Regions from separate parts of the Marinobacter sp. M-5 genome, predicted to be linked through region 1. Evidence: predicted binding sites of a transcription regulator. Region 1 holds the regulator's gene; each other region holds the start of a gene.
What was found. Region 1 encodes sigma-54, which starts transcription at its own class of promoters, with help from an activator protein. Its sites were predicted from a motif close to ANTGGCATNNANNTTGCTNT; they were not measured.
Positions count from the first base shown of each region.

Region 2: the regulator sigma-54 is predicted to act here: its motif matches at 4,524-4,543, upstream of R0125_RS13550 (sigma 54-interacting transcriptional regulator).
Region 3: the regulator sigma-54 is predicted to act here: its motif matches at 8,537-8,556, upstream of R0125_RS12520 (TorF family putative porin).

Region 1 covers NZ_JAWJEK010000001.1:908,202-918,443, forward strand. Annotated here, with positions in the region: gene R0125_RS04155 (YhdP family protein) at 1-328, shown strand, start outside; gene R0125_RS04160 (carbon-nitrogen hydrolase family protein) at 365-1,213, shown strand; gene yjgA (ribosome biogenesis factor YjgA) at 1,229-1,747, opposite strand; gene mgtE (magnesium transporter) at 1,756-3,117, opposite strand; gene R0125_RS04175 (HPr family phosphocarrier protein) at 3,212-3,481, opposite strand; gene rapZ (RNase adapter RapZ) at 3,488-4,375, opposite strand; gene ptsN (PTS IIA-like nitrogen regulatory protein PtsN) at 4,402-4,872, opposite strand; gene hpf (ribosome hibernation promoting factor) at 4,972-5,280, opposite strand; gene R0125_RS04195 (RNA polymerase factor sigma-54) at 5,366-6,895, opposite strand; gene lptB (LPS export ABC transporter ATP-binding protein) at 7,040-7,765, opposite strand; gene lptA (lipopolysaccharide transport periplasmic protein LptA) at 7,743-8,300, opposite strand; gene lptC (LPS export ABC transporter periplasmic protein LptC) at 8,272-8,889, opposite strand; gene R0125_RS04215 (KdsC family phosphatase) at 8,903-9,460, opposite strand; gene R0125_RS04220 (KpsF/GutQ family sugar-phosphate isomerase) at 9,471-10,242, opposite strand, start outside.
Region 2 covers NZ_JAWJEK010000003.1:94,628-104,869, forward strand. Annotated here, with positions in the region: gene ilvG (acetolactate synthase 2 catalytic subunit) at 1-125, shown strand, start outside; gene R0125_RS13525 (ACT domain-containing protein) at 122-400, shown strand; gene cynS (cyanase) at 595-1,038, opposite strand; gene R0125_RS13535 (ABC transporter ATP-binding protein) at 1,066-1,968, opposite strand; gene ntrB (nitrate ABC transporter permease) at 2,025-2,852, opposite strand; gene R0125_RS13545 (CmpA/NrtA family ABC transporter substrate-binding protein) at 2,855-4,273, opposite strand; gene R0125_RS13550 (sigma 54-interacting transcriptional regulator) at 4,574-6,481, shown strand; gene R0125_RS13555 (sodium-dependent transporter) at 6,468-7,805, opposite strand; gene R0125_RS13560 (acetyl-CoA C-acyltransferase) at 8,048-9,229, opposite strand; gene R0125_RS13565 (acyl-CoA dehydrogenase family protein) at 9,247-10,242, opposite strand, start outside.
Region 3 covers NZ_JAWJEK010000002.1:708,037-718,278, forward strand. Annotated here, with positions in the region: gene R0125_RS12490 (lysophospholipid acyltransferase family protein) at 95-1,015, shown strand; gene R0125_RS12495 (alpha/beta hydrolase) at 1,024-2,733, shown strand; gene R0125_RS12500 (transporter substrate-binding domain-containing protein) at 2,755-3,822, opposite strand; gene mltF (membrane-bound lytic murein transglycosylase MltF) at 3,846-5,216, opposite strand; gene R0125_RS12510 (hypothetical protein) at 5,427-6,734, shown strand; gene R0125_RS12515 (DEAD/DEAH box helicase) at 7,024-8,349, shown strand; gene R0125_RS12520 (TorF family putative porin) at 8,601-9,308, shown strand; gene R0125_RS12525 (OmpW/AlkL family protein) at 9,391-10,149, opposite strand.

The DNA.
Region 1 (10,242 bases):
CAAAGCAGTGATGACCCGGGGATTGCTGACCTGGGACCCTGAGTTGCAGGTGGTCGGTCCCTCGGGCGCTTTCCGCCTGTCCGGCACCACCAGCATGGTTGAAGAGACCCTCGACATGCAGCTGGTGGTGGTGCTGCCGCTGACGCAGAACCTGCCACTGGCCGCGTTGCTGATGGGGGCCAGTGCGCCGATCGGTGGGGCCTTGTTCGTGCTGGACAAAATCCTCGGTGACCCGTTGAGCAAACTGACCAGTGCATCTTATAGTGTAACCGGCAGCTGGGACGAACCCGAGGTGAACCTGCGTCGGGTTTTCGGTGGTGGTGAGTGACCTCGGGCCGGTGGAACAAACTAGGGGAGTCTGCTGATGACGAATCCATCCGATCAGATCGTAGCCGCGATACAGATGGTGAGTACGCACGACCTGCAGGCGAATCTCGCCGAGGCAGGGCGACTGTTGTCGGAAGCGGCGAAGATGGGTGCCCGGGTGGCGGTGTTGCCGGAGAACTTTGCGGTGCTGGCGACCTCGCAGATGGTGGCGTGCGGCCAGCAGGAAGTCTCGGCCGAGCCGGTGATCCGTCGCTTCCTGGCGGAGCAGGCACGCCAACTGGGCTTGTGGATTGTGGGGGGCTCTTTGCCGCTGGCAAACCGTCCTGACGGTTCCATGATCGAGGGGCGGGCAAGAGCCAGTTGCCTGGTGTTTGACGATCAGGGGCGGGAAGTGGCTCGCTACGACAAGATCCACCTGTTTGATGCCACGGTGGAAGACGCTCATGGGCAGTATCGCGAGTCCGACACGTTCGAGCCCGGTGACGCGCTGGTGACCGTGCCGACACCGGCCGGGCTTCTGGGACTGGCGGTCTGCTACGACCTGAGGTTCCCGGAGCTGTTCAGGGCCCTGCGAGAGCTGGGCGTTGACTGGGTGTGTCTACCCAGCGCATTCACCTGGCAAACCGGCGACGCCCACTGGCATGCACTGATCCGCGCCCGTGCCATCGAGAATCAGATCTGGGTGGTTGCCCCCGGGCAGGGCGGGCAGAACAGCGAGCGCCGTCGCACCTATGGTCACAGTCTGATCTGCGACCCCTGGGGAAAAGTGGTTTCAGAAATTGATGAGGGGCCGGGGGTGATCACCGCCGGGCTCGACACGGATCACCTCAACAACGTGCGCAGCCGCATGCCGGTGTGGGAACATCGGCGCCTGACCCGCGGCTGATGCTGGTCTGGCGAGTTAGGCGATGTCGTCAATGCATTCCCGCAGATAGCGAAAAAGCTTCTTCGCCTGTCCGGTGTTTTTTTGCTTCTCCACATCTTTCCGGGCATTACGGGCAAGGTTGCGGAGGTGCTGCACGTCGGCGCCAGGACAGTAATCGAGAAATTCACCCACCGCCGGGTCACCCTCGCTGATCATCCGGTCGCGCCATCGTTCTGCCAGGTGATGACGGCGAGTGTGCTCTTCGCTGCCGGCGTCAAAGGCATCGATGGCACGCCTCAGACCCTCGGGGTCGTCTTCCTGACGAATGACCTTGCCAATGTACTGCAGGTGCCGGCGCTTCGCCTCGTTCTGGCGTATCCGCCGGGACTCCTCGATGGCCGCCCGCAACGTGTCGCTGATGCTCAGCGTATCAAGTTGATCGTTGCTCAGTTCCAGCATCCGCTTGCCGATGTCCTGGAGCGCATGGGATTCCCGCTTGAGCTGGGATTTGCTGGGCCCGAGGTATTCGGGGCTGTCGTTGTCGTGATCAGTCATGGTATTGCCTATGCGTAAAACAGGGTGGCCAGGCCGAGGAAAGACATGAAGCCTACCACATCGGTTACCGTGGTCAGGATCACGCTGCCTGCCAGGGCAGGGTCGATGTTGCGTGACTTGAGAAACAGCGGCAGCACGGTGCCTACCAGCGCGGCTGCGACCAGGTTGATGACCAGAGCCGCCGCAATGATGGCGCCGATCAGATAATCCTGGAACCAGAGGGTAGCGGCGGTCGCCACCACAACGGCCCACAACAGACCATTGAGAATGCCCGCTACAAACTCCCGGTTGAGCAGCCAGCCGACGTTCGCGCCGCTGATCTGCCCCACGGCCATGCCGCGGATGACCAGGGTCAGGGTCTGGCTGCCTGCAATGCCGCCCATGCTGGCAACAATCGGCATCAACACGGCCAGCGCCACCACCTTGGCGATGGTTTCCTCAAACAGACCAATAACCGCGGAGGCGGTGAATGCGGTGAGCAAGTTGATGCCCAGCCACACCGCGCGGCGCCGCGTGGTTTTCAGAATAGGCGCGAAGGTGTCTTCGTCTTCGTCCAGACCGGCCATGCTCATCAGGGAGTGGTCGGCGTCTTCACGGATAACATCCACCACGTCATCGATGGTGATGCGCCCGAGCAGGTGGCCCTCGTCGTTGACCACCGGTGCGGAGATCAGGTCGTAACGCTCAAACAGGGTCGCCACCTTGGTGTCGGACAGGGTGACCGGAATCGGCTCGATATCGGTATCCATCACCTCCCGGACCGTTGACGCCGGGTTCGACACCAGCATCTTGGTGATCGGCAGCATGCCGATGAATTCATCCCGCCGGCTGACCACGATCAGGCTGTCAGTCATTGGTGGCAGGTTACGGTGGCGGCGAAGATAACGAAGTACCACGTCGATGCTGATGTCGGGCCGCACCGTGATGGTGTCGGTGTTCATCAGGCCGCCGGCGGTGTCCTCCGGGTAAGCGAGTACTTCCTCTACCCGTTGCCGGTCCTGCTCGTCCATGGTATCCAGCACTTCTTGGATAACCGTGTCCGGCAGCTGCTGCAGTAAGTCGGCGAGATCGTCGGATTCGAAATCCTCGATGATGTCGGCCAGTTCCTGGGCGTTCAGCTGACTGAGAAAGTAGCCCCGGATGTCGTCATTGAGGTACTGGAGAACCTCGCCTTCCAGTTGCTTGTCGACCAGATTCCACAGCAGTGCACGCTGGCGAGGTGGCGATGATTCCAGCAGGTGGGCGATATCGCTGGGGCTCAGGCCGCCATTCAGGATGCGGGCAACCTGTTTCAGCGCACCACTGTCCAGCGCTTCGCTGAGAGAGCGAAGGCGCTGGCGGGCCTGGCTTTTTTCCAGAATATCGGTCATGAATCACCCACAGTCAGAAAACCTTCGCATTATAGCGGAGTTAGGCGTCACAGGTGAGAAAGAGTTGTAGGTGAATGTCGCAGGTGACTGAGCGCTACTCACCCTCGCCAAAGTAGTCGTTAATGAGTTCGATCAGTGCGTCGATGGCAGCCTCTTCGTCCGGGCCCTCTGCCACCAGCTCCACTTCGGTCCCCTTGCTCGCCGCCAGCATCATCACCTGCATGATGTTCTTGGCGTCCACCTCCCGGCCCTTGCTGCTGATTCTCACAGTGCTCCGGTAGGTCGACGCGGTGGCGACCAGCTTGGCGGTGGCCCGCGCATGCAGGCCCAGTTTATTGATGATGGTGACGGTGCGGCGGATCATGATGGATCAGGTTAGCTCGCGGTTCTGCAGGTGAGGCAGCTCGCTGTGTCGAACCTGGACGTTGTTGTACCGGGTGCGGAAATACCGGCCGATCTGCTCGCATACGTACACTGAACGATGCTGGCCCCCGGTGCAACCGATGGAGATGGTCATGTAGCTGCGGTTGCTGTCTGCGAATGAGGGTAGCCAGTTCTCAAGAAAACCGGTGAGGTCGTCCACCATTTTGCGGGTCAGCGGTTCTTTCTCGAGAAAATCAATAACCGGTTGGTCAGTGCCCACAAACTGCCGCAGGCTTGTATCCCAGTAGGGATTCGGCAGGCAGCGCACGTCAAAGACATAATCCGAGTCCAGTGGCACGCCGTGCTTGAACCCGAACGACTGGAACAGCAGTGCCAGTTCCTGATCCTTGCGGCCAACAATACGTTGCTTGACCATATCCCTGAGTTCGTACATGGACAGGCCGGTGGTGTCGACGTAGAGATCGGCCAGTTTCGATAGCGGCTCCAGCAGCTTTTTCTCGTTGCCAATCGCTTCCCGCAGCGATGTTTTGTCATCACTCAACGGATGCTTGCGTCGGGTGGCATGAAAGCGCTGAAGCAGGGATTGTTCGTCGGCGTCGAGGTAGATAATCTCAACGGTCACGCCTGTTTCCTGAAGCTGGCGGTAGATGGTCTCGAAATTCGACAGCTCACCGGCAAGATTGCGCGCGTCGATACTGACGGCCATTTTTCGCAACCGCCCCGGTGACGTACTGTGGCTGGTGGCCTCTGTGGTCAGTGGAAACAGCAGGCCGATGGGCAGGTTGTCGATGCAGTAAAAGCTCAGGTCCTCAAGGACATGTAACGCCGTGCTCTTCCCGGAGCCGGATCTGCCACTGACTATGATCAGTTTCATTGCCTGTTGCCTCTGCTGGAATGCGGTCAGTCGCTGCTTTGAGTCATTCGGCTGAAGAGCGCCGGGGCATCGCTGCACTGCCGCAGTTGATCACAGAAATTCCGGTCATTGAACTTCTCCGCCAGCTGGCTGAGCAGTTCGAGGTGTTCGCTGGTGGCCTCCTTGGGAACGATGAGGGCAAACACCAGGTCTACCGGCTGATTGTCGATGGCGTCAAAACTCACCCCGTCTTCCAGGGTCAGGAGCACACCGATCACCCGGTCAAGCCCTTCCAGGCGACAGTGAGGGATGGCAATGCCCTCGCCGATACCAGTGCTGCCAAGCCTTTCCCGGGAAATCAGATTGTTGAAGATCTGCGTTTCGCTGAGTGTGGCGTCCTGCTGGTTCACAAGCTCTGCAATAAATTCCAGAACCCGCTTCTTGCTGGACGCGGCCACCCGGCAAAGGGTCAGCTCCGGGGAAAGAATGGTTTCGATAGTCAGGGACGTGTCGCTCATGGATCGACTTTAGTTCCGTGAAGGTTTCCGTAAAAAAAAGGCTGCGGCACGTGTGTCATGCCGCAGCTCGATCAGGTTGAGTGCTGGTAAAGCAGTGCCCTAGCGAGCGCCGTTACCGTGCATGCGATCAACGTTCTTTTCCTTGTGCTTGAGGATCTGACGGTCCAGCTTATCGACCAATGCATCAATAGCGGCGTACATATCCTCACTCTCTGCCTTTGCGTGAATCTCACCACCGATGACATGGAGAGTTGCCTCCGCAAGCTGGCGCACCTTCTCAACTTCCAGTGTGACCTGGCAGTTGCTGATGTGATCGAAGTGGCGCTCGAGCTTTTCAAATTTGCCTGACACGTATTCTTTCAGGGAGGGAGTCAATTCTACATGGTGGCCTGAAATGTTGAGTTGCATAGGCGTCTCCTGTTGTCATCGTGCCCGCCCCGGATGAGGGGCTGACGGTGTGCCGGCGAATGTCCCACCGGCGGATCCTGTCGGGTCAAACCAGCCGCTTTCTCTCGTTGGATGGCGGAATGTGCATCGCCTCACGATATTTGGCTACTGTCCGTCTGGCTACCTTGATGCCCTGTTCTCCTAGCATGGCTGCAATTTTACTATCGCTCAATGGCTTTTTCGGAGTTTCTGCCGCAATCAGCTTCTTGATCATGGCACGGATTGCGGTGGAGGAACACTCTCCGCCCTCGTCGGTGCTGACGTGGCTGGAGAAAAAGTATTTCAGCTCGAAGATGCCGCGGGGGGTATGCATGTACTTCTGGGTGGTGACCCGCGAGATGGTGGACTCATGCATCTCCACCGCCTGGGCGATGTCGGACAGAATCAGCGGCTTCATGAATTCCTCGCCCTGATCGAGGAAGCCCTGTTGGTGCTCCACAATCCGCGTGGCGACTTTCAGCAGCGTCTCGTTGCGGCTTTGCAGACTCTTGATGAACCACTTGGCTTCCTGCAGCTGGTCGCGCAGGTAGGTGTTGTCGGCGCTGCTGTCAGCGCGCTTGATCAGCGAGGCGTAACTGGCGTTCACGCGGATGCGTGGCGCGATTTCCGGGTTCAGCTCGACGCGCCAGCGCTCATTGTGCTTGCGGACGATCACATCGGGGATGACGTAATCCGGCTCTGCCCGATCCACGGAATCTCCCGGGCGCGGGTTCAGACTGGTGATCAGTGTCAGGACATCCCGCAGCTGGTCTTCCTTGAGGCGGCTGCGGCGCAGCAGTTGCGCGTAGTCACGATTGCCCAGCAGGTTAATGTAATGGGTGATCACCAGGCGCGCCTGCGACAGCCAGGGTGTCTCGGGCGGCAGCTGGTTGAGCTGAATCAGCAGGCACTCCTGCAGATCACGGGCAAATACGCCGGGTGGGTCAAAGTGCTGCAGGCGATGCAGTACCGCTTCGACTTCGTCGAGCTCCAGCGGGTCGTCTTCGGTTTCGTCCAGCAGCCCGGAGTGAATCTCTTCAATGGGCGAGGTCAGATACCCACGCTCATCTACCGCATCCATCAGGGCATGGGCAATGGCCCGGTCCCGCTCGTTCAGAGGCGTGAGATTCAGTTGCCAATCCAGGTGATCCTGGAGGGTTTCCGCAGGAGAATTGCGGGTTTCGAAATCGCTGTCATTCTCGTCGTCGTTACGAGAGGCCGGAGCCGGGGCAGACTGGTAGATGTCGTCCCAGGCGGTGTCGACAGGCAGGTCGTCCGGAATGTTGTCGGGAATGTCGTTCTCGGATGCCCAGTCGGGACCGTTCTCGGATTCGTCCCAGTCACTGGCGGATTCGGCTGCAGCCGCAGTCTCCTCTACCTGGACCTGCTCGGCCTCGGTATCCCGTGCATCGTCATTCGCCTCCGGGGTGTCGTCGTCCTCCGGAGTCTCGAGCATGGGGTTGGAGTCCAGTGCCTGCTGGATCTCCTGTTGGAGGTCCAGCGTTGACAGCTGCAGAAGCCTGATCGCCTGCTGCAATTGCGGCGTCATGGTCAGGCTCTGACCCATTTTCAGCTGTAATGACGCTTTCATAACCATGGTTCAGAATCCGTCACCCGATCGCACCGGCCTTTTGTCTGGTTGCAAAAAATTCTATGTATGCTGGTCACTTGCCCGAACAAGCAAGTTCTTTGCCGAGTGTACTTGCTTGTCTTGTTCATGACAATTGGGGCCAGTATGACATCAGAGCCGGAACTCATTGCCGAGGTACACTTCTTTCACCTGTTGATTAGCGAGAATCTCGCTGGAATTGCCTGAGGCGATGATGTGGCCGCCGGAAACAATGTAGGCATTTTCGCAGATGTCGAGGGTTTCCCGCACGTTGTGATCGGTAATCAGCACGCCGATACCCTTGTCGCGCAGGTGGCGGATGATCTGCTTGATGTCGCTGACCGAGATCGGGTCGACCCCGGCAAAGGGCTCGTCCAGCAGAATGAACGCCGGCTCCATGGCCAGCGCGCGGGCGATTTCCACCCGACGCCGCTCGCCGCCGGACAGCGCCATGCCGACGCTGTCACGAATGTGGGTAATGTGGAACTCTTCCAGCAGTTCCTCCAGCTTGGCATCGCGGTCGGCCTTGCTGAGGTCCTTGCGGGTTTCCAGAATCGCCATGATGTTGTCGCGCACGGTCAGCTTGCGGAAAACCGACGCTTCCTGGGGCAAATAGCCGATACCCTTGCGGGCCCGGCCGTGCATGGGCAGGGGTGTGATGTCCTGGCTGTCGATGGTGATGCGGCCGTGGTCCGCCGGAACCAGCCCGACAATCATGTAGAAGCAGGTGGTTTTTCCGGCGCCGTTGGGGCCCAGCAATCCAACGATCTCGCCGCTGCGGATCTCCAGGGAGACGTCAATGACCACTTTCTTCTGCTTGTAACTTTTCGCCAGGTTACTGGCCCTGAGAACTGCCATCCGGATCCTGTGTGTTCTGGCGGCTGCGCGGCTGAATTACCATTTCCACTCGGCCGCTGCCATTGTTGTCGTTTGCGGCACCTTCGGCGGTGACCACTCGCTGGACGCTATCATAATGAATGATGTCGCCCCGGAACAGGTTGCCGTTCTGCTCGATGACCGCTTCTTTTTCAAACGTCAGCAGGCTTTCGGGTGCCGAATAGGTGATGTTCAGTGCTTTCGCATCGGTCTTGCCCTGGCCCTCTGTGGCAGCCTGCCGGTAGTGCGCAGGCTGGCCGGAGGCTTCGATGCGCTGCAGGCCGGTCTCATCCCGGTAGAGCACCACCCGGTCTGCGGTCAGTTCGGTCTCGCCCTGGGTCATCACCACATCGCCGGTGTAGGTGGCAATGCCCTTGCCGTCGTCGAGCCTGGCGTTATCCGCGTTGACGGTAATGGGTACATTGGAGTCCAGATTGAACGCCGCGGCGGAGCCGGCAAACAGCAGCGCTGCCAGCGTGGCGATGAGTTTACGGTTTGGCTTGTTGGCCAGGCTCATAGCGTCCTTCCACTTGTGAGTCGAGTTCGAGTATGCGGTCATCCAGCCAGCCCTTCATGCCGATTGCCCGGGTAACGCTGAAGGCATCGGTCAGCTCCACCGGTGCGTCGGTAAAGACCGTGCGGCTGCCGTTATCCAGCGTCAGTCGCGTGGTGGTCAGCGTCACCTGGCGGCCGCCTTCGGTGTTGCGAATGACATGAACGTTCCCCTCCAGCTCCAGCAGGTCGTTGTTGTCCTGCAGAACGCCTGAATTCGCGCTCAGTCGCCAGGGTTCGGTCTCGCCTTCGGTGAACAGTTGCGCCCGTGGCGACTCCATGGTGGCCAGATTGTCGGCTTCAAACTGTTCAATTCGCGGGCTTTCGAAGCGCGCGGTCAGCTTGCCGGTATCGTCGAATGACAGGTATCGGCCGTTGACCACGAAGCCGTCGGGTTCAGACTGGCCACGAAGGGCTGCCGCATCGATCGGTTGAACGGGTTCGTCACTCTGCCACATCAGTGCAATCAGGGCCACAACCGTACAGGCAAGCGCAACTCCCCGCAGCAGTGGATGATTGGCAAGCATCATGGTGGAGACGAGATTGCGGTTCATGCCAGCGTTATCCTCAGTGGGCCCGGGTGTAGGGCGCAAGGGTGCTGTCAAGCTCGCCGATGGCTGTCAGCAGCAGGTCACAGGCTTCCCTTACCGCGCCGCTGCCGCCGGCGGCCAGGGTGCACACATCGGCCTGCTCCCGTACCAGCCAGTAACCGTTGGGAACGGTAATGCCCAGGCCTGCGAAGCGAATGGCGGGCAGGTCGGGCAGGTCGTCTCCCATATACGCAATGGCCTCCGCTTCGATGCCCAGGGTGTCCGCCAGTTCCTGCAGTGCGATCTGCTTGTCTTCGCGCCCCTGCATCAGGTGCGGGATGCCCAGGTCGGTCATCCGCTTCAGGGTCAGGGGGGACGAGCGCCCGGTGATCACCGCCACGGTAATGCCGGCGGCCATCACCTGTTTGAGGCCGAGGCCGTCCAGGATATTGAAGCCCTTGAGCTCATCGCCGTTGGCACTGAAAAACAGCTTGCCGTCGGTCATGATGCCGTCGACGTCGAGTGCCAGCAGACGAATGTTGGCCGCTTTCTTCAGAAGTCTTGCCGGCCATTGTGGACGCAGGGATTCGGACATGCCAGGCACCTCAGATGACGCCTGCGCGCAGCAGGTCGTGCATATTGATGGCGCCGACCAGGTGGCCGTCTGCATCGGTGACCGGCAGCGCGTTGATTTTCAGCTCTTCCATGATGTTCAGGGCTTCCGCGGCCAGGTGATCGGCCTGAATGGTTTTGCCGTTGTGGGTCATCACGTCGCTGATGGGGGTGGTGTGCACGTCGATGGATTTATCCAGCGTCCGGCGCAGATCGCCGTCGGTAAATACTCCGGTCAGTTCACCGGCTTCATCCACAATGGTGGTCATGCCCAGCCCTTTGCGGGAAATCTCGAGCAGGGCGCCGCTGAGGGTTGTGTCGCCGGTAACCCGTGGAATCCGGTCGCCGGTGTGCATGATGTCGGAAACCCGCAGTAACAATCGCCGGCCGAGGCTGCCGCCGGGGTGTGAGAAGGCGAAGTCCTCGGCGCTGAAGCCTCGCGCTTCCAGCAGCGCCACGGCCAGGGCATCGCCCATGACCAGGGTGGCGGTGGTGCTGGAGGTGGGCGCCAGGCCGAGCGGGCAAGCTTCCAGTGCAACACTGACATCGAGATTGGCTACGGCCTCTTTGGCCAAAGTGGAATCCGCGTTGCCGGTCATGCTGATCAGCGGTGCGCCCATGCGGCGCAGTAACGGCAGGATGGTCACTACTTCACTGGTGTTGCCGCTGTTGGAGATGGCCAAGACCACGTCCTGACCGGTAATCATGCCCAGGTCGCCGTGGCTGGCTTCGCCCGGGTGTACAAAGAAAGACGGTGTGCCCGTA
Region 2 (10,242 bases), on a different contig from region 1:
TGCTGCACGTGGCCATCAGCCGCGAGGACAACGTATGGCCGATCGTCAAACCCGGCGCCAGCAACCGCGAGATGATCGACGAAACCCGACGCCCCAGCACGGCAAACAAGGAGCACGTAGCATGACCCCGCAAGCGGATACCTCGATACCGAGTTACACCCTCAACTGCCGCATGGCCCAGGAAACCGCCGCCCTGGAGCGCCTGTGCCAGGTGATCCGCATTCGTGGGTTTCGCATCGCCCGAATGGCAGTGGAATCCGCCGGGGAGCATCTCGACATCGCCCTGACCCTTGAGGGCTCCCGGCCGATTGCCATGTTGCAGTCGCAACTGGAGAAGTTGCATACGGTGGTGGACGTCGCCCTTGGTCAGGGTGCTGTTGCCCGGTCTCGGTCGGCGTGACCCGGGTTGGGAGTTGATTTCTGTAGCCTGTGGGTTGCGGGGCGGGTACGCGGGGATGCGAAGTAAAAGACAAGAAATGAAAAGCAGAAGGTGTCTGAGCGAAGCGAGTTCTTTTTCCAAGAAAAAACTCCACCTGCCACCCCGCAAGCCCGCCCCTAAACCAACAGGCTACAAGAGGCAGGCTACTCCCAAACCTACCAGGCCTTGTAGGGCAAAAACTTCCCATTCAAAGTAACAACCACGCGATCCCCCTTGGGGTTCTCCTCCTTCTCGATGTCCATGGTGAAATCGATCGCACTCATGATGCCGTCACCAAATTTCTCATGGATCAGTTCCTTCATGGTGTCACCATACACCCCCACGATTTCGTACAGGCGGTAAATCAGCGGGTCCTGGGGCACGGCGCTGTCCCAGGCTTTCTTCGGGCAGACCTGCAGTGCTTCGGCAATCGACTTCTCCAGTCCCAGGGTCTCACACACGGCAAACGCCTTGTCCTCCGTCATGCTGTTCATCCCCAGGCAGGCCGAGGTGGTGAACACCGGCGACATGCCGATGGCCTCGGCCAGGGCTTCCCAGGACACGCCTTTGGTGGCCTTGGCTTCCAGGATTTTTGCAGTCATCAGTTCTTTGTTCATCATGGGTGATTCCTCTCTTGGCAATTAACGTCAGGCGTTTACCGCGCGGGCGGCAGATTCGGCTTCAGACTCTGTGGCTGCGGACGCAGCGGTAGCATCCCCCCTGGCGGGCTCGACGAACTTCGGGCTGCCGTCTTTTTCCGGCAACGCCGAACCGCTGCGGTTGACCAGGAAGTCCACCAGGTAATCCCGGGTCTTGTGGTAGGCCGGGTTCTGGAAAATGGTGGCGCGCGCCCTGGGGTGCGGGATGTCGACTTTCACGCTCTCGGCGATACGGGCATTGGGGCCGTTGGACATCAGGAAGATGCGGTCAGAGAGCAGAATGGCTTCGTCCACGTCGTGGGTGATCATGAACACGGTCTGACGGGTTTCTTCCCAGATTTTGACCAGTTCGTCCTGAATCACCCCACGGGTAAGCGCATCCAGCGCACCGAACGGCTCGTCCAGCAGCAACAGTTCCGGCTGCGTGGCGAATGCACGAGCAATGCTGACCCGCTGGCGCATACCGCCGGAAAGCTGGGAGGGTTTGCGGTTCAGCGCGTGATCCAGCCCTACCATGCTCAGGTAGCGTTCGCTGTGTTCTCGAACCTGCTCCTTGGACCACTTCGGCCAGCGAGCGCGGACGGCGAACACAATGTTGTTAAGGGTGGTTTTCCAAGGCAGCAAGCTGTAATTCTGGAAGACCACGCCCCGCTCCAGCCCGGGGCCTTTCACTTCCTTGCCGTTCATCACCACGTTGCCGGAACTGGCTTCATCCAGCCCGGCCAGCACGTTCAGGATGGTGGATTTACCGCAACCGGAGTGACCGATGATGCAGACAAACTCACCTTTCTCCAGGGCAAAGCGGATATCCTCGAAGACGGTCAGATCGCCGCCCTGGCCGTCCGGATATACCTTCGACAGACCATCTACTTCCAGGAATGACTTATTCATAACAGCGCTCCCTTCGGAGGTTTGAGGCAGGTACCGGCTCGCCGGCACCGAACCGCTCATTCTTTGTACTCAACCATCTTCTGGGCCTTGCCCAGGGCAAGATCCAGCACCATACCCACCACCCCGATCATCACGATGGAGAAAATCACACTGGCCAGATCCAGGTTGTTCCACTCGTTCCACACGTAGTAGCCAATGCCGGTGCCGCCCACCAGCATTTCTGCCGCCACGATCACCAGCCAGGCGATACCGATGGAGATCCTCATACCGGTCAGGATGGTGGGCGCCGCAGCCGGCAGGATCACCGTGATGGCGGTGCGCAAAGGCCCCAGCTCGTGGGTACGGGCCACGTTCACCCAATCCTGCCGCACATTGGCCACGCCAAAGGCGGTGTTGAGCAACATGGGCCAGATCGAGCAGATGAAGATGACAAAGATGGCGGAGGCATCGGAATCCTGAATGATGAACAGCGCCAGCGGCATCCAGGCCAGCGGTGAAATCGGCCGCAACACCTGGATATATGGGTTAAGGGCTTTGTACATGAGCGGTGACATGCCGATCAGAAAGCCAATGGGCAGTGCGATGGCCATGGCCGCAAGGTAGCCGGTGAGCACCCGGTAAACCGAGTAACCCAGCTGAATGCCGATGCCCTTATCGTTCGCCCCGGCGTCATAGAACGGGTCGGACAGCTCGGCCCAGGCGAGCTTGATCACCGCTGACGGTGGCGGCACCCGGGATTCCTGATCAGCACCGCCCATCAGCATTTCATACTCGGTCATACCGGTCTGCGCTTCCGGAGGCTGGGTCGCCATCTCCCAGATGCCCAGGGCCAGGATCAGAAACGACACCGACAACAGCGCCGCCCGCACATTCAGGGAAGCCACGATCACACCCTCCCGATGGCAAAGCTGCGGGTGTACTCTTCCGCACTTTCCGGATCAAAGGTCTTGCCCATGATGGTGTGAGTCTTGTAGGTCTCGCTCGGAGCGCTGTAACCCAGCTCCTCCATAATCTTCCCGGTTTCGCCGGCCAGGTAGACTTGCTCGGCAATGCCCTTGTAGTCCACGTCGCCTTCGATATAACCCCAACGCTTCATCTGGGTCAGAATCCACACCCCCATGGAGTGCCACGGGAACGGGTCAAAGTCGATGCGGTCCGGCACGTTTTTCACCTCGCCCAGGCCATCGGCATAGCGACCCGTGAGAACCTGTTGAATCACCGGTACCGGCTGGTTCAGATAGTTCTTGGGCGCAATGGCCTCGGAAATTTCCTTACGGTTCTCGGGAATGTTGGAGTACTGGGTGGCGTCGATGATCGCTCGCAGCAGCGCACCATAAGTGTTTGGATTCTCGGTGGCGAACTTCTGGCTACAGGCAAAGGCACAGCAGGGATGACCTTCCCAGATATCCTTGGTGAGCATGTGGATAAAGCCTACTTTTTCCCACACGGCACGCTGGTTGAACGGATCCGGCGACAAATAACCGTCGAGGTTACCGGCCCGCAGGTTAGCGACCATCTCGGGTGGCGGTACCACACGGATCTGCACGTCTTTATCCGGGTCGATACCGTTCTCAGCCAGGTAGTAGCGAAGCAGGAAGTTGTGCATGGAGTACTCGAAAGGCACCCCGAACTTGAAGCCTTTCCACTGTTTGGGATCGCGCTTGTCTTTGTGATCCACATGCAGAACGATGGCCTGACCGTTGATGTTCTCCACCGCAGGCATGATAAACGGCTCCGGGGTCGACCCTGCACCCATGCTCATGGCCAGGGGCATCGGGGTGAGCATGTGGGAGGCGTCGTATTCGCCCGCCAGGGATTTGTCCCTCGCCACCGCCCAGCCAGCGGTTTTGGTCACGGTGACGTCAAGACCATAGCGCTCATAAAAGCCCATGGGATGCGCCATGATGATCGGCGTGGCACAGGTGATGGGCACGAACCCGACGTTCAGCTTGGTCTTCTCGAGCTTGCCAAGGGATTCCTTCACCGCCGCCTTGGCTTTATCGAGCGGGAATACGGTGGAGACCAGCGCAGCCGCTGAACCGGCGCCCATCATTTTCATGAAGCTGCGGCGAGAGTGGTCGTTGTGACCGAATACCGAGCGCACCACCGCGCTCTCAATCGCCCGGTCCATCATCGCCTCGGAGTCCATGGCGCCCTCGGTAGCGTCCTGGCGGGGGGCCGACTGCAGGTTCAACGAGGTCGACGGGGCGTTCTGCCCGGTCTTGCATTCCGGGCAGCCGCAGGTTTTTGCATGAATCAACGACTTGTCGCCGTCAAACGGATTGCCAAGGCTTTTCGTGGTCATGGGGCACTCTCCCTTCTCTCGGATGATGTTGTGCACTCTTGCAGTGCAACCAATTGGCGACTCTGACCCCCGAGCACATCAGGCCGGGGCGGTTGCGCGTTCTGGGAGAGATATCGCAGGGTTTGTGCCAACTACCGATATTTTTTTAAACCCATGTTTTCAAAGCTCTTTTATTTATCCTTTCTGAACACACCCACTACGAATTATCGTAATAAACGAGATTTCGTAGGCATCGCTACGATTTTTCATAGTTGGCACGGGGTTTGTTCTGTTGTTTTCATGATTAACGAGGACAGCCCCATGCACCCGGAACACCCCGTCAACAACCATGCCTGGATAGACCACCTGCCGGAGGCCGCATTGCTGGTGGATGCCGCCCAGGATCTGATCGTTGCTGCCAACAGTGCCATGGGCCGGTTGATGGGTATCGACCGGCAGTCCCTGAAAAGCACCCCCTGTACCCGCTTGTTCGCCGACCAACGCCCCCAGTTGATTGCTTTCACCGAGGAAACCCTGTTCCGCAGCCACGGCTGGAGCCGGGATTTCATGGTCAAACACCGGGACGGCCACACCGTTGAGCTGGAGATTTCCGCCTCACGGGTCGGTGAAGCAGAATCCCAGGAGCTGCTGCTGTTGCTGCGGGACCGTCGCCAGTTACGAACGCTGCGGGAGCGCCACGACGCCAACCATTATCATCGTGGCGGGCTGCTGGAGTGGCGGCGGGTAGAAGAGCTGTTCAAGGACATGGAGCGTGAGAACCAGCTGATTCTTCACGCCGTCGGGGAAGGTATTTACGGCGTGGATGCCGAGGGCCGCACCACCTTCGCCAACCCGGCAGCGGAGCGCATGCTGGGCTGGCGCATTGATGAGCTTATGGGTCGGGTCATTCATCGTGTGGTCCACCACTCTCACGAGGACGGCAGCCTCTATCCACTGAAAGAGTGCCCTATTTACGCCGCCTTTCGGGACGCCAGCATCAAACGGGTGGGCGAGGACTGGTTCTGGCGCAAGGACGGCACCGGTTTCCCGGTGGAATACACCAGCACGCCCATCCTGGACAACGGCCACCCGGTGGGCGCAGTGGTTGTGTTCCGGGACATCTCCCCGCGGCTGCAGGCCCAGAAGGAGCTGCAGAAAGCCCTGGAGGAAGTGGAGAGTCTCAAACACCGGCTGGAAATGGAAAACGCTTACCTGCAGGAAGAGCTCAGTGCGGAATACCACTTTCACGAGATATTTGGCCAGAGCGACGCCATCAAGGCCATCGTGCGCCGCATCGGTATGGTTGCCCCTACCGACGCCAATGTTCTGGTCACCGGCGAATCCGGTACCGGCAAGGAGCTGATCGCCCGCGCCATTCATCAGTCCAGCACCCGCCGTGACCGACCACTGATACGGGTCAACTGCGCCGCCATTCCGAAAGACCTTTTCGAGAGTGAGTTCTTCGGCCACATCCGCGGGGCCTTCACCGGCGCAGTCAGTGACCGGGTGGGCCGGTTCGAACTGGCGGACGGCGGTACCCTGTTTCTGGATGAGGTGGGGGAAATCCCTCTGGAACTGCAAGGTAAACTGCTGAGAGTATTGCAGGATCAGCAGTTCGAGCGGGTGGGCGAAAACCACACCCGCGCGGTGGATGTGCGGGTCATCGCCGCCACCAACCGGGACCTGAAGGCGGAAGTGCAGGCCAAAACCTTCCGTGAAGATCTCTACTTCCGCCTCAACGTGTTTCCCATCGAATCCGTGCCGCTGCGGCGGCGCCAGGAGGACATTCCCATCCTCGCCCAGGAATTCCTCAACCGCGCCTGCCAGAAATTCAATCGCCCGCCCCTGGCGCTGAAGGAAGGCGACGTGGAAACCCTGAAGGCCTACCACTGGCCGGGTAACGTGCGGGAACTGGAGAACGTGATCGAGCGCCAGGTGATCACCGCTGACGGCCACCTCGATCTCGACCTGGCCGGCTCCGACTCCAGCGCCCGACCGGTGACCGCGCAAGCGCCGCCGGCCCGCCATTATCAGGGCGACCTGATGACCGAGCGGGAACTCAGGGAACTGGAAAAACAGAATCTGACCCGCGCCCTGACGATGAGCGCCGGGCGGGTGTTCGGGGACGACGGAGCCGCGGCGCTGCTGGGGGTGAAGCCCACCACCCTGACCTCACGGTTGAAAAAACTGAAAATCGAGCCGCGACAGTTCCAGGTCAGGTCGGCGTGACACCGACCTGATTCAGGGCGTACGTAATCACGATCCAGAGCACCATCACCAGCGGCAGATAACGCCCGACGAGGTAGATGCGCCATTCCCACCAGCGGCTCTCGGTGCCCAACACCGTGCGGATCTTCGACGGTGGGATAAACCAGCAGAACATCGCAGCACCCAGCACCCCGGAGAAGATGATCACATTGCCGCCGGCCACCCGGTCAATCACATCCAGCACCGGCTCACCGGCAATGGTCCACTCCAGTGGCGTGAAGCTCAGGGCCGAGGCCGTACCCAGCACCAACATCACCACGGTGACCAGGGCCACCGCCGTGGTGTTGCGTAACCGGAACTCCTCCGCTACCGCCGCGATCATCACCTTCAGCCCGGCAAGGCTGGAACTGAATGCAGCCAGAAAGAACAACCCGAAAAACAGAACGCCAACCCAGTAGCCGCCCGCCACATCTGCAAACACACGGGGCAGGGTAACAAACGCGAGCTGGCTGCCCTCCGCCGGCTCCATGCCGAAACTGAAAACAAACGGAAAGATCATCCAGCCGGCCAGCAGGGCCACGCTGGTCTCCGTGCCGGCCACCACCAGGCAGGCCCGGGGTACGTGGGTCTGGCGCGGGATAAAGCTGCCGTAGGTCACCAGATAGCCCTGCCCGATGGCCAGCGTGTAGAACGCCTGGCCGAATGCAAACGCCCACAGCGTGCCACTGGCCAGCCGGCTCCAGTCCACCTGAAAAAAGAAATCCTTGGTCTGCTCCCAGCCAGGCGTGCGGCTGGCAAAGACCACCAGCCCGATCATCACCACCAGCAACACCGGCATGAGGATCTTGGACATCTGCTCAATGGCTTTCACATCCCGGGCCAGGATAATTGCCCCGAGCAGAGTGACTGCGATGAAATACCAGAGCGAGTTATAGCCGGCGCTGAATTCACCAAACACCCGCAGGTCGTCGGTGGCCGCGTCCACGGCATAGCCCAGCGTCCAACCGGTGATCACCAGGTAGTAGCTGGTAATGGCCATGGTAATCAGCACGACAAACCAGCCGTACACCACGCCAAAGCGGTTGACCTGCCGGTAGGTCTGCACCGTGCTGCCCTTGGAGAGCCGGCCGGCGGACACCTCCAGAATCATGATGGGCAGCACCACCACAATCAGCGCCAGCAGGTAAGCCACCACAAACGCGCCACCCCCGTTCTCCCCCACCATGTAGGGAAACCGCCACAGATTCCCGAGGCCGACTGCGGCAGCGGCCATGGAGGCCACAAAAGCGGGCTCCGAGCTCCATTGTTTGCGGGACTCTTCAATAAACTCGTGGCGTTTTGGCACGGCGCTCCGATCTCCGTTTGCGATGTCTTCCCTGCCTTGGAGCCTAGCAAATGAGCCGTTTTGGCGCATGATCGGGGTCAACGTGGCCCAGGTTTGACTCGTGCGGGCGGGTACGCGGGCTAAAGGTTAAAAGCAGAGGGGGTTTGCAGGTCGGAATAGTTCGTAGGTCTCTCGGCGCGGGCCTGCCACCCCGCAGGCCTGGCCCTCAACCGGCAGGCTACAAAGGACCGCGACCTCCCAGATCAAATCAACTCAAGAGCAACAGCAGTCCCCTCGCCACCCCCAATACACAGCGACGCAACCCCACGCTTGAGGCCACGCTGACGCAAAGCATTCATCAGGGTAATGATGATCCGGGAACCGGAGGAACCGATCGGGTGGCCCAGTGCGCAGGCGCCGCCGTGGACGTTGACCTTTTCCGCCGGAAGCTTGAGCTCGTTAATGGCCGCCAGGGTGACCACCGCGAAGGCTTCGTTGATTTCGAACAGGTCCACGTCGTCAACGGACCAGCCGGCTTTGTTCAGGACCTTCTCGATGGCGCCGATGGGGGCCAGGGTGAACTCGGCGGGCAAACGGGCGTGGGTGGCGTGGGCCACGATGCGCGCCTGGGGTGTCAGGCCCCGGGCGTCGGCTTCGGCGGCGGAGGCCAGAACCAGGGCGGAGGCGCCGTCGCTGATGGAGCTGGAATTGGCGGCCGTAACCGAGCCGTCCTTGGCAAAGGCCGGCTTCAGGTGCGGGATTTTCTCCGGTTTGGCGTTGCCCGGCTGCTCGTCCACGCCCACCTCGGTGTCGCCACCGCGGCCGGCGACGGTGACCGGGACGATCTCGTCGCGAAACCAGCCGTTTTCGATGGCCGCCAGGGATTTCTGCAGGGAGCCGATGGCAAACTCATCCATCGCCTGGCGGCTGATGTCGTACTTGTCGGCGGTGCGCTGGGCGAAGACGCCCATCAGGCCGCCCTCGTAGGCGTCTTCCAAGCCGTCGAGGAACATGCTGTCCATCACCTGGCCGTGGCCCATGCGCATACCGCCGCGGGCTTTCGGCAACAGGTACGGGGCCTGGCTCATGTTTTCCATGCCGCCGGCGATCATGATGTTGTTGGTGCCGGCCCTGATCTGGTCGTGGGCCATGATCACCGCCTGCATGCCGGAGCCGCACATCTTGTTGATAGTGGTGCAGCCGGAGCTGTCGGGGATGCCGGAGGCACGGGAGGCCTGGCGCGCCGGGGCCTGGCCCAGGCCGGCGGGCAGCACGCAGCCCATGATCACTTCCTGGATATCCGCCGGCTGCAGGCCGGAGCGCTCAATGGCCGCCTTGATGGAGACCGCCCCCAGCTGCGGCGAACGCACCGAGCTCAGGGAGCCCATCATGCCGCCCATGGGGGTGCGGGCGGAGCCTGCAATCACAACGCTGTTGTCACTCATAACGGTTCCTCACTCAATCAGGCTTTGCCCAGTACCGAACGGGCAATGATCTCTTTCATCACTTCCGAGGTGCCGCCGTAAATCCGCTGCACCCGGGCATCAATAAAGTTCCGGGAAATCGGGTACTCGGTGGTGTAACCGTAGCCACCAAACAGCTGCAGGCAGCCGTCCGCCACCCGGCACTGCATTTCCGTGGCACTGTACTTGGCCATGGAAGCCGTCGGGGCATCCAGTTCGCCGCGGTCGTACTGATCGATGCACTGGTCCACGAAGGCCTTGTTCACCCGGTAATCGGTTTCCATGCGGGCGATTTCAAAACGGGTGTTCTGCAGTTGCGCCAGTTTCTGGCCGAACAGCTCCCGCTCCTGGGCATAGGCAATGGTCAGGTCGAGGGAGCCGCGGGCCGCTGCCACACCAAGGGCGCCGATCACCAGCCGCTCGCGGGGCAGTTCCCGCATCAGGTACATGAAACCCTGCCCTTCCTCACCCAGAAGCGCAGAGGCCGGAACCCGCATATCGGAGAAGAACATCTCCGAGGTGTCGCCGGAGTGCTGGCCGATCTTGTCCAGATTACGGCCCTTGCTGTAACCCGGCAGCGAGGTGTCGACCAGGAACAGGCTGATGCCACGGGCACCGGCTTTCGGGTCGGTCTTGGCGGCCACGATCACCATGTCCGCGTGCTGGCCGTTGGTAATAAAGGTCTTGGAGCCGTTGAGGATGTAGCTATCGCCATCCTTCACCGCATGGGTGCGGATCGCCTGCAGGTCACTGCCGGCCCCCGGCTCGGTCATGGCGATCGCGCCAACCGCCTCGCCGGACACCAGCCTGGGCAGCCACTGCTGGCGTTGTTGCTCATTTCCCATGTGGCTGAGGTACGGCGCCACGATGTCCGAATGCACCATCACGTTGGTGGACAGAGCGCCGAACCCCAGACGGGCGAGCTCCTCGCCCACTACCACGGAAAACTGGAAGGGGGCCCCGATACCGCCCCACTCTTCCGGTACATCGACACA
Region 3 (10,242 bases), on a different contig from region 1:
GAAGCCGCAAACTGGTTACCATAGTCAACTATGAGTCTGTGCAAGAATGTGTCAGGCTCTTGGCCTCTCGTATTTTGAGCACAGGCTACGTTGTATGTCGCGCACCGCCAAGAAAAGAAACAAGCCCCTGTGGCACCCGGTTTACTGGCCGTCATGGCTGATGGTTTTCACGCTGTACCTGCTGTCGCTATTGCCCATGTCGGCCAAACAGCGGTTTGGCCGGCGCCTCGGGTGCTTTCTGGAGCGCAAGCTGAAAGCCCGTTCACGGGTTGCCCACACCAACCTCAGTGCCTGCTTGCCCGAGCTGGATGACAGCGCGCGACAACAGCTGGTGCAGGACAATTTTGTGGCCTGCACCCGCGGCTTTCTGGAAAGTACCCACGCCTGGTGGCGGGACATGTCGGGCTATTACGACACCACCGAAATGCTCGGCCTGGAGCATCTGGAGGTCGCCAGAGCGCAGAACCGCGGTGTACTGCTGATCGGTGGCCACTACAGCATTTTTGATTTCGCCCTGCCGCTGATCGCCTGCAAGCTGGACAAACCAGGGTACATGTACCGGCCCAACAACAACCCGGTTATCGACCGCATGATCGAAAACGGGCGGCGCCGTCACTTCAATATCCGGCCTTTTTCCAAGCGGCAGTTACCGCGGATGATGACGTTCCTGAAGGAAGGTGGCCAGGTGTGGTTTGCCTGCGACCAGGATTTCGGCCGTAAAACCGAGCTGTTCGTGCCGTTTTTCGGGGTGGATGCCGGCTGCATTACGTCGCCCAGCTACATTGCCCGGGAATCCGGCGCCGCGGTGATCTGTGTCAGCCACCTGCGGCTGCCCGACGGTCGTTATCGTGTGGAGTTCTCCCCCATTCAGGAGGATTTTGGCCAGGACACAGCCCGCGACGCCGAAACCTGGAACCGCTTTATTGAGTCCACCATCCGCAAGTATCCCGACCAGTACCTGTGGCTGCACAAGCGGTTCAAGAGCCGGCCAGAGGGTGCTGAGAAAATCTATTAGAGTGCGCTATGTCTTCACAGCCTTTCACCACCTCGGAACTGGCTCTTCTGGTCTACCAGGCCGCGCAGGATCGCGAGCGTTGGCCGGAACTGGTCCATGCCCTCAAGGAGACGGCCAACCCGTTCGATGAAGAGGCGGTCTACGGGGATCGTGAAGCCCGTAGCCGAATCATGGAGGAGTTGCTGCCCCATATCCGCCAGGCGCTGGAGATCGAGCAGGCCATGCGCCAGGGCGATGCCGCTCGTGACCTTCTGAGCCAGACTCTGGAAATGCTGCCAGTGGGCATTGCGCTGGTGGATGACAGCCTCAATATCCTCACCATGAACCGGCAGGCCGATATCAGCCTGCGGGAGAGCCGTATTCTCGGCAGTCACGGTGGTCGTGTTCGCATCAATAACCGCGACCAGCACCGTGCCCTTCACCAAGCGATTCAACAGTCATTGCAGGCGGGCAGCAGTCATACCCTGATGCTCAGTGATCAGCGCCCCGGTGGTGCCATCTCGCTGATGGTGTGTCCGGCCGACGTTGTGAGAGCCACCGATCAGCAGGAACCGTCTGCCGTCACGCTGTTCATTTCGAATCCGGAAATCAACAATCTGGTGAATGAGCAAACCGTAGCCGACCTGTACGGCCTGAGCGAAGCCGAGGCGTCTCTCACCCGGCATCTGATTGATGGGTGGTCGCTGAGCAAGATGGCGGCGCATCGGGGTGTTTCAGAACATACGGTGCGTAGCCAGTTCAAATCAATCTTCCGTAAGACCGATACTAACCGTCAGGCGGATCTGGTGTCGTTGATTCTGTCCGGCCTTGCGCCGATCGGTAATAGCCTGCCAACCGTCGCCGACCGCAGTGGATCTGGCCCGGCGCAGGATGAAAGCGGAACCCGCTATTTTGTCACGGCAGACGGCCGAACCCTGTCTTATTGCCAATACGGGGATCCTGACGGGCGTCCGATTGTGTTTTTCCACAGTGTCCGCGGGTCGCGTCTGGAAGTGCCTGGCAGCCTTGATGTGCTCTATCGCCTGAAACTGCGGTTGATCGTACCGGATCGACCGGGCTACGGCCGGTCTGATGCGCTGGAGGATCGCACCACGGACGATCTGGCCCGAGATGTTGCGGCCCTGGCCGACCATCTGGAGCTCGATCGCTTTCTGTTGCTGGGTTACTCCCTCGGAGGCTTTCTGGCGCTCCATTGTGCGGCTCATCTCGGCGAGCGCGTGGAGAGACTGGGTCTGGTTTCGGCTCTGGCGCCGCCGCAGACTGATCCGGGCGGGCGACCATTGAAGGGGTTGTTTCGCCTGGCTGTGACGCTGGCGGACAAGGCGCCGTCACTGGCGGAGCGGATTCTCAACCAGATGGCCCGCAGTATACTGCGGAACCCTGCAAAACATCTGGGGTCGGATGCTGACCGGCAGCTGCTGGCAAATCCGCAAACCCGGCATCAGTATGCGCGTGCCATGGCGGAGTCGTGCAGTCGTGGCTCAGGTGGCTTCGTGGAGGATCTCAAGGCTGTTGCGCGAACACCGGAACTCTCGCCTGACCAACTGGCGCTGCCGGTCTACCTCTGGCACGGTCAGTTGGACGGCCAGGTCTCCGTAAGACAGGCCATCTGCCTGGACGAATGGCTGACGAACAGCGAACTGACTCTGCTTCCCGATGGCGGCCACTTTTTCATCTATGACCGCTGGGAAGCCATTCTGGAGTCATTTACAGGTTGAGGGACGTCCTTGCCAAGGCGACTATTTCCTGCCCAGATAACGGCGAATTGTATCCTCCCAGCTCGCCGTTTCCGTTACCGCCAGTACCCGCTCTGATACCGGCCCACGGATTTCGCTGCCCGCAGGCAAGGCAAAACCGTAAAGCTGTTGCTGGAAAATGTCCGGAAGCAGCGTGAGCCGTTTCTTGCCCAACTGCAGATTGCGGTACTGCATCAGCGCCCGGTCATACACCACGGCGTCTGTCTCGCCATTGGCGACCGACAGCATGGCGGCGGTCAGGTCCGGATAGAGTTGATGCCGAATGCGCTCGTCCCGCAGATAAGCCTCGCTGGCCGTTCCGGCGATGGTCGCGACATTGGCGCTGATCAGATCTTCCGGCCCCTGGATCTGATGCTGAAGGTTGCTGACGGTCAGTGAGGAGGTGATAGCGGCGGTAAAGCTGGCCACCATGATCAACCCGGCAAACATCCACGCCAGGGCGACGGCGCGCCCGGCAAAGGACACCGGGGCCTTGTCACCGTAACCCACGGTGGTCATGGTGACGGCGGCCCACCAGAAACTGGCGCCAATGCCCTTGATGGGATCACCGCCGAACTGTTCCGGATTGCGTTTGCGCTCGAACAGCCACAGCACGAAGCCCACGCCCAGCAGCAGCGCACCGAGCGCAATGATCACGCTGACAAACTGCCAACTGATCAGTGCCCGCAAGCTCGCCCAGAGGCCTTGCTCCGGTGCCGGCGGTACGGCAATGGACAGGCCTGTCTGGAAGAACGGGTGGGTGAAGTCAAACTTCACCTCCCGCTCGGCGGTCATGGTCAGTGCACCGACGGCGACGTCGATATCGCCGCTTTCCACCTGAGCAAGCAAGTCCCGGAACGAGAGCGGAACAAGAGTGTAATCACGGCCGATGCCGTCGGCGACTTCCCGCCACAGATCTACACTGATCCCTTCCCATTCACCGGATTCTGCCTCCACCACAAACGGTGGCACCGGGGTGATCCCCACCTTCAAGGGCTCGGATTGAGCTGACAGCTGGCCTGCAGCCAGTGTCAGCAGAACCAGAGCGAACAGACGGCTCCATGTTTTCATTATTTTCTCCTATCCATGGTGCGTTATTCGAACGAGGAGCTGATTACATCGCGATAGTTCCGGATGCGCTGCACGTAGTGCACCGGCTCATAGCCACGGGCATAGCCGTAACGAGTCTGCGGGTAGTACCGCTTGTCCGCTTTCAGGGGCAGAACTTCTTTCATGTCGTCCCACGAATCCGGATTTTTACCCAGGTCCCGCGCCAGCTGGCGGGCGTCCAGTAGGTGCCCCCGGCCGATGTTGTAGCTGGCCAGTGCCAGGAAAGTGCGGTCCGGTTCCGGAATGGTATCCGGCAGACGACGATGGCGGTCGGCCAGGTAGCGGGCGCCGCCATCAATGGCGGCAACCGGATCCAGCCGATCGGTTACGCCAAGAGATTCAGCGGTGTTTTTGGTCAGCATCATGATGCCGCGTACGCCGGTTGGCGACACAGCGGTGGGATCCCAGTGGGACTCCTGGTACGACAGCGCTGCCAACAGATCTGCAGGCATGCCGGTGGTGGTTTCTGCTTCGGCAAAGTGACTGCGGTAGTCGGGCAGGCGGTCGTCGATGCGGCGGTTAAGGGCCCGCAGGTCGACAAAATCGAACTCACCGATGTAGGCGTAGTAACGATTTTCCATGTAGCCGATAGCCTCGTCACCGGCGGTGCTGTTCATCCACTCACGGGCACTGTTTGCCAGATCGGCGGCACCGGCCGGAAGATACCAGCCCAGGTTTTTGCCGGTGGTCAGGTTCATCGCAACTTCAAGGTTGGGGAAGTGGCGGCGCATGACCTGCACGATGTTGGAGTCGGCAACGGTGCATTTCAGTGACTGCTCTGCCACGGCGGCAAGCAGGATTTCCGTGGTTCGGCTGTCGTCTTCCTCGAACTTGATGCCTTCGTGTTCCGTCGCCAGGCCGTTCAGGGTTTCGACATAGCTTGAATCCGCAGTCACGGTGATGGCGACGTCGGTCAGAGCATCAGGCGTGCGGGGCAATGGGCGCATTTCCCGGTGGCACACCAGTTGTTCGGTGATCTCTGTATGAGCGGGGCCCAGAGTAAAACGTTCGGTCCGCGAGGGCAGGTGTGTTAACCCGGCAGCGGCGAGATGCGTTGCGCCGGACTCCAGGGCCTTGATGACCTCGGAGGTGGAATCGTACATGGTCCAGTTCACCTGCCAGCCCTGGCTCTCGGCAAAACGGCTGATCAGGCTGTGCTCGGGACCGATGGGATTTTCGTGGCGATCCAGATAGTAAGTGGTGGAGCCATTTCGGGTGGCGACTTCCAGAATGCCGGTTTCTGCGGGGGGGGCCAGTTGTTTGGCCGGCTTGGAACCGGTACTTTCGCTCTGGCCACATCCCACCAGCGTGGTGAGAAGACAGGCAGACACAGCGTACTTCAGAATCGGAGTCATCACAGACCTCTATTTTTTAAGCATTGTCCGACAGGTTACGAATCGGTCACCCGACTGTATCACCGATGAAACAGTAAAATAGGTATTTACCGATATCCGGACCTCCGGTCAGCGAATGATTGGCCTGTTAAGAGCGAATGACAGTGGCGATGCCTGGCGGGTTTTCCGGAGCTTCCCTAAACTGGGACCCTCACGCCCGATGGATGCCTTATGCACGCCTTGTTCAGTTCCTGTCTTGCTTACGCCGCGCTGCTTGCCGGCGTGCTGGCTTTTTTGCCCGGTGCGGGGCTGTTGGGAGCGCTGGCGGTCAGTCTGGCCGTGGTGATGGGCTGGCGCTCCATGCGAACGGTGCCGCGGGGTGTGTTCGTGGTGGCCGGGTTGGCGTTGGTGTTCGCGCTGGGGCGTGATCCGGCGCTGATTGCCGGTGCTGCCACCAACATGACCCGCCTGGCAGGACTGATCCTGGCGGTGCTTTTATTGTCGTCGGTCCTGGCCCGCTCCCGGGACCTGCAAAGAATCTCCTCCAGTTTATTCAGCGGTCCGCCCCGCGCTCGCTATGCCAGTGTCACATTCGGCACCGCGCTGGTGGCTGTTCCCCTGAATTTCGGTTCGGTTGCCGTGGTGGGCAGCCTGATTGCCGAGCGCATTCGCACCGATGGCGACAGCAGTGCCGCCCGCAACGGCACTCGTGCTGTGCTCCGTGGCTTCGGCGTGTCGCCGATCTGGTCACCCCTGTCGATTTCCGTGGCGCTCACCCTAACATTGCTGCCCGGTCTGAGCAGTGCGCAGCTGCTTTCCGTTGCGCTGCCGTTCGCTTTGCTGATCTTGCTGGCCGGTTTTTTCTGGCGTGAAGCTGAGCCGGTTGCGATCTCGCTGCCGTCGGAGGACCGTGCCGGGTGGGCGAGCTGGTTGCGGTTCGGCAGCATTATTGCCGCCATCTGTGTCGGAGTGTTCCTGTTCAGCCACACTTATGGCCTGAGTTATGCCCGCTCGGTGACGCTGAGCTGCCTGTCGGCAGTTGTGGTGGGCTGGGCGTTGTCCTGGTTCAATGGCAACAACCCCAGGCTGCCGAATATGGCCAACGTCAGCAACGAGCTGGCCATTGTGGGCGGTTCGGCGTTTATCGGATCCATCATCAGTGCCGTGGTGCTGGGCCAGATGGGCGGCTCGATCAGTTTGCCCACCTGGGCCTGGCCACTGCTCGCGGCGCTGGTGCCCTGGGGCTTTTTCCTCGCCGGGCTGGCGGGGGTCAACCCGATCGTGATGGGTACCCTGGCGGGCGGTATCCTGGGCTCGGTGTGGCCCGGCGGTGCCCTGTTGGGCCTGGGCTTCGCCATGGTCTCGGGTTGGGGGATAACCGCCTTCGGTACCCCGTTTGCGGCCAACGCGCTGATCATGGAGCGGCTGACCGGTTACCCGGCGCGAGATGCCTCGCTGCGGTGGAGCCTGATGTTGTCATTGAGCGCACTGGTTCTTGCCAGCGTGGTCGCTTCCATCCTCACAATCGGGCTTGGGTGATCTGGCTGGAACTGCGGCATTGCGTGAAAAATAAATAGCGGCCTACTGAAAAGCACCTATAGCTATTTAGCGGGCCCTCTGTTAACGTGCCCTCATCCTGCCTCTAAGGATTTCCGCAGTCTCCGGCCCAGTGCCGCTTTGCGACCCATCCGATACGACCTGTCAGAGGACGTCACCCCGTTACCGGCGCGTGACCGTAGTCGTCTTTTTTTCCATGAGTTTTCATGGCATCTGCCCGCATTCGCCGAAGACGGTGTTCGTGGAGGCAGAATTAATCAAGAGTACTTATATGAATTTTTCTTCCCTCGGTTTGTCCGAGCAGCTCGTCCGTGCCACTTCCGATCAGGGTTACGATACCCCTTCGCCCATTCAGCTTCAGGCCATTCCTGCGGTGCTGTCGGGTCGCGATGTGATGGCTGCGGCCCAGACGGGCACCGGTAAAACTGCCGGGTTTACCTTGCCGATCCTGCAGCGCCTGGGTGAAAACCCGCGCAGTGGTAAAGGCCCCCGCGCGTTGATTCTGACGCCGACACGGGAGCTGGCAGCACAGGTTCACGATAGCGTGAATCTTTACAGCAAATACATTCCCACCAAGGCCGCGGTGGTTTTCGGTGGCGTCAAAATCAATCCGCAGATGATGAAGTTGCGCAAAGGCGTTGACGTTCTGGTGGCAACACCGGGCCGGTTGATGGATCTGTACCAGCAGAATGCCGTGCGCTTCAACGAAGTGGAATTCCTGGTGCTGGACGAAGCCGACCGCATGCTGGACATGGGTTTTATCCGCGACATCCGCAAGATTCTTGCGTTGCTGCCGGCGAAACGCCAGAACCTGCTGTTTTCTGCCACTTTCTCCAGCGAGATCCGCGGCTTGGCGGAAGGTCTGCTGAATAATCCGGTGCAGGTCGAAGTCGCTGCCCGCAACACGTCGGCGGAAAACATTATTCAGTCTGTGTATCCGGTCGATCAGAGCCAGAAAACCGCTCTGCTCAGCAAGCTGGTACGTGATAACAGCTGGGAACAGGTACTGGTGTTTACTCGTACCAAGCACGGTGCCAACCGCCTGACCCAGAAACTGGAGAAAGACGGCATCACCGCCGCTGCCATTCATGGCAACAAGTCCCAGGGGGCCCGTACCCGCGCGTTGGCGGATTTCAAGGCTGGCGAAGTGCGGGTGCTGGTGGCAACCGATATCGCTGCGCGTGGTCTCGATATCAAGCAGCTGCCCCAGGTAGTGAATTTTGAGCTGCCTAATGTGCCGGAAGATTACGTGCACCGTATCGGCCGCACCGGTCGTGCTGGCGAAAGCGGCCACGCGTTGTCGCTGGTCAGTGCCGACGAAGGCAAGATGCTCGCGGGTATCGAAAGGCTGATCAAGAAGCAGTTGCCGCGCAAGAGCATGGAAGGCTTTGAGCCGACCAACAACCTGCCGCTCAAGCCGAAGGCCAAAGCCGATCCCAGCCGTGCGCGCAATCGCAACGGTAATGGCGGTGGTAACGGTAAGCCCGGCGGCAATGGCCGCAGCTTTGGCCCCAAGCCCGGCGGTCGCAGTGGTGGTCGCGGCCAGAACGGCGGTGGCGGCCAGGCGAGGCGCTCACCCCAACGTGAAAGCGCCTGATCCACAGGGCGCTGTTAAAAAGCCGTCGAGGCTCTGAACTCGACGGCTTTTTTATGTGCAATCCAATGGTGCGCGATTTTGCCAGTTTGTGGAGCGCATGACCTGAAACAGTGCGCTCGGCAGTATTACAAATCTATGACGCGGTCGTCATAATTACTCAAGTTATTGTTTTTAAAGTTTATTAAGTTTTGGCACGGTCGTTGCTCAGCCTTAGAGGAGTGTTTCCAAACTGTAACCTTTAAGGTGGTCCAATGAAAAAGCAATCCCTTCGAATGATGGTTTCCTTGTTGAGCGCTGGTGTCATCGGAGCCGTTGCCGTTCCTTCAGTAGCCTCTGCAGAAACCACAGCCAACGTTAGTGTTGTCAGTAACTACATCTTCCGTGGCGTGACTCAGACCGACGGTGCAGCAGCCGTTCAGGGTGGCATCGATTACGCCGACGAGTCCGGCCTGTACGTTGGAAGCTGGGCATCTACAGTCGACTTCGGCACTGACGCGACTTACGAGCTCGACCTGTATGCCGGTTTCGCAGGTGAAGTTGAAGGTCTCGGTTATGACGTGGGCTACATCTTCTACGCCTACCCGGATGAGCAAACCAACATCGACTTCGGCGAGATCTATGGTGAGCTCAGCTACAGCATGTTCGCCGCTGGTGTGGCATACACCGTGCACAGTGAAAACCAGGATGCGACCTTCGACGCTGGTGACATCTACTACTACCTGTCCGCTGGCGTGCCGTTGGCGAACGATTTCAGCCTGAGTCTGACCGCGGGCTACTACGACTTTGACGTGGACGGTGACCCCGGTTTTGAAAACGCGAGCTACACCCACTATGCCGCGGGTATTGCCAAGGATGCCGGTGAATTCGGTGAAGTCAGCTTCAACTTTGAGTACGCTGACGAGGACAATGCAGAAAAGGACAAGACCGAGTTCTGGCTGGGCTGGAGCAAGAGCTTCTGATCATCTCCAGACTCTAAAACCGCAGTTAGAAAAAGGGAGCCGTATGGCTCCCTTTTTTTTGTCCGGATCTGGCCCGGTTGGATCAGAACCGGTAGATGAACCCCGCCATGTAAACCATCGGGTCGATTTCAACCTCGGTGGTGATTTCACCCACTTCCACATCACCCGCCAGCGCCGTGATGGTGGCGTCGGTCTCCAGATCCACCCACCAGATGGCCGCGTTCAGACCGAAATTCTCGCTCAGCATGTAGTCCACGCCCAGCTCCAGGGCGACCCCGACACTGTCATCCAGATCCAGTTTCGAACCGTCCACGGTGCCGGCCGGTGTGCCGAAGTTGGCCTGTGCCACCGAGTCGATCACCGTGTTGAGCGTGCCGGTGGTTTTTTCCTCGAAGAAGGTGGTGTAGTTCACGCCCACGCCGGCGTAGGGTTGCAGCCGCGATGCGCTGTCCATGGGGAAGTACTGCAAGGTCAGCGTCGGTGGCAGATGTTTGGTTTCTGCCAGTTTGCCAAAGCCTTCCAGGCCATCGGCGCCGCTGATGTTGTGCTTGAACGGAGTGGCACCCAGCACGCCGATACCGATGTGGGAGGTCACCATATAGGTGGCGGTGATGCCCAGCTGGTTGTTACTGTCGACCGCCACACCGGTGCCTGGCAGCGCCAGATCCTGGCCCGCAAGAGGGCCTTTGCCGGCAAAGGCAAGATCGCTGCTGGAATCATCCGGCGCCACGTGGGCGGGACCGATCCGCACCATGAAATCACCGGCTTCATAAGCCTGGACAATGGGCGCCATCGCCAGTAAGCCGGCAGCCAGAGCGCTGAGGGTAAATGCACGGGACATCACAATCTCCTTGAACCTGAATAGTCGATGGCTACAGGTTAAGGACAACCGCGGGAGAGAACTTGATGTAGAGCAAGTGCGCGGGCCCGTGGC